DNA from 2 places in the Chryseobacterium arthrosphaerae genome. Region 1 is predicted to be linked to the other one. Evidence: riboswitches for the same ligand, from Rfam matches in the RefSeq annotation. Region 1 holds a riboswitch; the other holds the start of a gene.
What was found. A riboswitch is a leader RNA that binds a small molecule or an ion and turns the genes downstream of it on or off. The one in region 1 is predicted to bind S-adenosylmethionine.
Positions count from the first base shown of each region.

Region 2: another riboswitch for S-adenosylmethionine. It lies ahead of BBI00_RS18075 (SusC/RagA family TonB-linked outer membrane protein); the one in region 1 lies ahead of BBI00_RS21700 (TonB-dependent receptor plug domain-containing protein).

Region 1 is NZ_MAYG01000031.1:156,888-159,092, reverse strand. It holds gene BBI00_RS21700 (TonB-dependent receptor plug domain-containing protein) at 1-1,255, opposite strand, end outside; SAM-I-IV-variant riboswitch at 1,544-1,641, opposite strand; gene BBI00_RS21695 (TonB-dependent receptor domain-containing protein) at 1,761-2,205, shown strand, end outside.
Region 2 is NZ_MAYG01000012.1:598,585-600,789, reverse strand. It holds gene BBI00_RS18075 (SusC/RagA family TonB-linked outer membrane protein) at 1-1,137, opposite strand, end outside; SAM riboswitch class I at 1,221-1,317, opposite strand; gene BBI00_RS18070 (type II 3-dehydroquinate dehydratase) at 1,564-1,971, shown strand; gene BBI00_RS18065 (hypothetical protein) at 1,976-2,205, shown strand, end outside.

The DNA of each region.
Region 1 (2,205 bases):
TCCAGCCGTTCCATTTTCCTTTGATTCCGGCAGCAAGAGAATAGTCATTTACTGTTGCTTCAATTTGAGGAAGATATCCGTTGGGCGTAATTGAATTTATATTTCTCTCATTGTTCGGAAGCCTGTAAAATCCTCCGGCATTTCCAAGACGGTAGCTGTAGCCTCCAAATGAGTAGACTTTCCATTCATCACTAAGAGGAATTTCAGAATTAAAAAAGAGCTGCCCGGACTGTAATTTAGACTGGCCTGCCCTCAAGCTGAAATCTTTCCTTTCCAATCCTCTGTAATTAAGTTCCTGAGAGGTAAAATCCCTGTCCAATATTTTTTGAAGATCAGCAATACTATTTGCCCCTGAGATTTGAGACTGAAAATCATTCCCAAAATAATCTACCTTCACTGCATATTGCTTGATTGTGTTGATAATTTGCTGGGAATTGGGAGTATTGGTAATATTTTTATACAACCCGTCAATATTAATTCCATCCTGTAAAGCCCTGTAATGAATGGCATTATAAGCATTGAAAATATCTCCGTTTCTTACTCCGGCCCTCGAATAAGGATCCCGGTATTGGGCAGAACCAGTAACGTTAAAGAATCCTGTTTTTCCTATTCTGGCTCCATAATTAAGATCTACAGAAATGGTCTGTCCATCTATTCCACCAGAGAAATTATTGGTAACAGGAGAAGCATACCCTCCTAAAAATACCTGTCCGGAAAGTCCCAATCTTTTTTTCAATCCCAGGTTTACCACTCCGGCAATGGCATCGGACCCATATTGGGCAGAAGCACCGTCCCTTAAAACTTCAATTTTTTCTAAAGCAAAGGCAGGAATAGCATTAAGGTCGGTTCCCACAGAACCTCTTCCCGGAGTAAGGGTAACATTAATAAGCGAAGACTGATATCTTCTTTTTCCGTTTACCAGCACCAGAACCTGATCCGGGCCTAATCCCCTCAGGAGCGCAGGATCTACAAAATCAGTTCCATCATTAACGGTATGTGAAGTTGATGAAAATGAAGGTACAATGTAATTTAAAGCCTGGCTGATATTATTGGCCGGACTTTGTTTTAAGATTTTTGAAATATTAATGATATCTACCGGAACCGGGGTATCTGTTAATGATCTTCCTGAACCTCTTGATCCAAGAATCACCACATCTTCTATTTTCTTAGATTGTAAAGTATCCTTCTGTGCGTAATAAAATGTAGAGATAAGCGTAATGGAAGGAATAAAAATTTTTTTTCTGAAATTATGCATGTTGTTATTTTTTTATTGTCAGGTTTTTTCAGGCAATGCAATTCCTGTAACCTTAAAGTTGTAAGGTTACCAGAGCATTCGAAATGTTTGTATTATTTTTTAGAAATAGAACGGCTAGAAACAACAGCACATGCGCATGTAGAAATGGCATGAGAACATATCAGAGTAATGAAGATTCCCTTCATGATCCGAAGAATAAAAAAGTACTGATGAAATGTGATTTCCCTTCTTTTTAAACATTTGATTTTAGCTTTAAAACAAAAAATTCAAGATGGGAGTAATGATAGAATGATAAACATTTTTTCCGGAAGATCCGGCTTATCGCTTGCAGCACCTTGCTTGTTTTTGCAGGTTGCTATCCCATCTAGAGATTCTTGATAATTACCCGGCAAAGATATAATTATTTCGGAAATAAAAAAATATTCACCCTAAATTTTCGATTTTCAACATTTTACCGTAACAAATGATCTTTTTCTGCGTCTAACCGGATATTAGTAAAAACATTATGAAAAAAACTATATTCGCTTTGTCACTCCTGGGATCTGTGTTTGTCTTTTCTCAGGAAAAAGAGAATGCTGCTTCTAAAGAGAAACAAATTGAAGGGGTGGTGATCACCAAAACTAAAAAAGCCGTTGAACAAAAGGCAGACCGTACTATTTTTGATTTTTCTGAACAACCTCAACTGAATAACGGAAACGTGCTGGAAGGAATCAAAAAGCTTCCGGGACTTGTTGCAACGGATATTGCAGGAATGATGTACCAGGGAAAAATGCTGGATGTTTACCTCAACGGAAGACCTTTGAATATTACTTCCAACGAATTGAATTCTTTCCTCGAAGGAATGCCCGCCAATTCTGTAGAAAGAATCGAAGTAATTACCCAGCCCGGAGCCGAATTCCCGGCAACTTCAGGAGGGGCCATCATGAATATTATTACGAATAAAAATGCCA
Region 2 (2,205 bases), on a different contig from region 1:
GTCCAGTACAAAAGATCCGTCCGGATTTCTTTCATAGTAAGGATAAAATGAAGGAACAACTCTCGCAGCCTGGATCACATTGCTGGCCTTGGAATCTGATGAGGTAGGTGCCTGCTGAACACTGTTGGTATAGTTCAGGTTTATCCCAACGTTTAACCATTTTTTTACTTCTGAATTGATCTTTAGCCTTGTATTGTATCTTTTAAATCCTGATTCAATAGCCATTCCCTTATCATCAAGGTATCCCAGGGAAAAGAAATAGTTGCTTTTCTCACTTCCGCCGCTGATATCAAGGTCTACCTGGTTCCTTGAAGCCGTTCTCTGTAAAACATCTCTCCAGTCATCATTCCATAGCGGAGTTGCTCCCGGCAATAATTTTCCATCCGTTCCTACCGGTTTTGAATAACCAGGACCATAAGGGTTTATTCCAAGCATTGAAACAAGGTTATCTGTAGCCATTTGTGAAGCCTGCTGGGAAGATATTTTATCAGATTTATATCCGTTTCTCAGCGCTTCCCAATACAATTGAAAATACTGATCCGTGCTTACCTGCTCATAATCCTTTACTGCTCTTCCGGAGAATCCCTGGCTGATATTAAGGTTTACTTTTGCTTCCCCTTTTTTCCCGGATTTTGTTGTAATGATAATAATTCCGTTCGCTCCTCTTGAACCATATAAAGCACTTGCTGTAGCATCTTTTAAAACACTTATGGATTCAATATCACTTGGGCTTATAGCATTCAGATTTCCGTCATAAGGAATTCCATCCACCACATATAAAGGATCGCTGGAAGCACTTACCGAGCCAATACCCCTGATTCTGATCGTAGCAATAGCACCCGGCTGCCCAGAAGAACTTGTAGTCTGAATTCCCGGCACCTGCCCTTCCAGAGCTTTGGTAATATTGGTTACAGGTCTGTTGTTAATTTTATCACTGGAAATCGTTGCTACCGAACCGGTATAGCTGTTTCTCTTGGCTTTTCCGTAAGCTACGACAACCACTTCATCAATCTCTTTTTCACGGAGTGTATCTTTTTTCGGTTTAGAAACCTGTCCGTTTACGCTGGCAACACCTAAGAAAAATGCAGCAACAGGCGGAATCCAAATTTTAGAATTAAATAGATTTTTATTAATCATAATCAATTTTGTTTATCAAATATTAAAATTTTGCCCTTTGCAGAAAAGTCAGCAAAGGGCATCGATAAATACGATAAACCAAATGCTTATTTTTCCTTTTACAGGCTGAATGTAACACCTTACCGTAGCAGGTTGTTAAGATTTCGCAGGGTCAGTTCCCTCCATCTTTCTTTATAAGCCGATCGAAATTATGGTTGCAAAGCTATACATATTTAGTCTACAAAACAAGTAGACTTATTAATTTTTTAATAGAAATTTTACAAAAATTAACATAAGATTTTATTAAAACCCATTAAAACCAAGCGTTTAAAGATTTAACACTTCCATAAATATGATAAATATCATTAAAAATAATTCAACAGCAGAAAATAAAAACCTGACTGATTTTTTTGACTCCTTATTAAAAAAACTTTTTAATTTTATAGAATGAAAGTTTTGATTATAAACGGACCTAATCTGAATCTTTTAGGTACCCGGGAACCGGAGATCTATGGAACTGTTTCCATGGAAAATTACTTGGAAACACTGAAGTCTGAGTTTCACACTCATGAGCTCTCCTATTATCAGTCCAATATTGAAGGTGAGCTGATCAACAGGCTTCAGGAAGATGATTTTGATGCAGTGGTGATCAATCCGGGAGCTTTCACTCATTATTCTTACGCTATAGCCGATTGTCTGAAGAACATCAGAAAACCTAAGGTTGAAGTTCACATCAGCAATATTTACAAAAGAGAAGAATTCAGGCAGAAGTCTGTAACGGCAGCCTGTACAGATGCTGTCCTATCCGGATTTGGAATGGATGGGTACAGATTGGCAATACTGAGCTTACAATAATGTCATGGAAGCAGGAAGTAAAGTGTACTGTAAAAGCATTGGAGTTTACAGCAGTCAGCTGACAAAAAGGAAATCTTATATTATTGAGAAAATAAATACCGATAATGTAAGGATATGCAATGATCAGGGTAAACTAAAATGGTATTCAAAATTTTACTTCAGTCCGGAACAGGAACCCGAAATCACTTCAATTCATATTGATGGTGAGATAAAAAATCCGGCATCTTACGACAT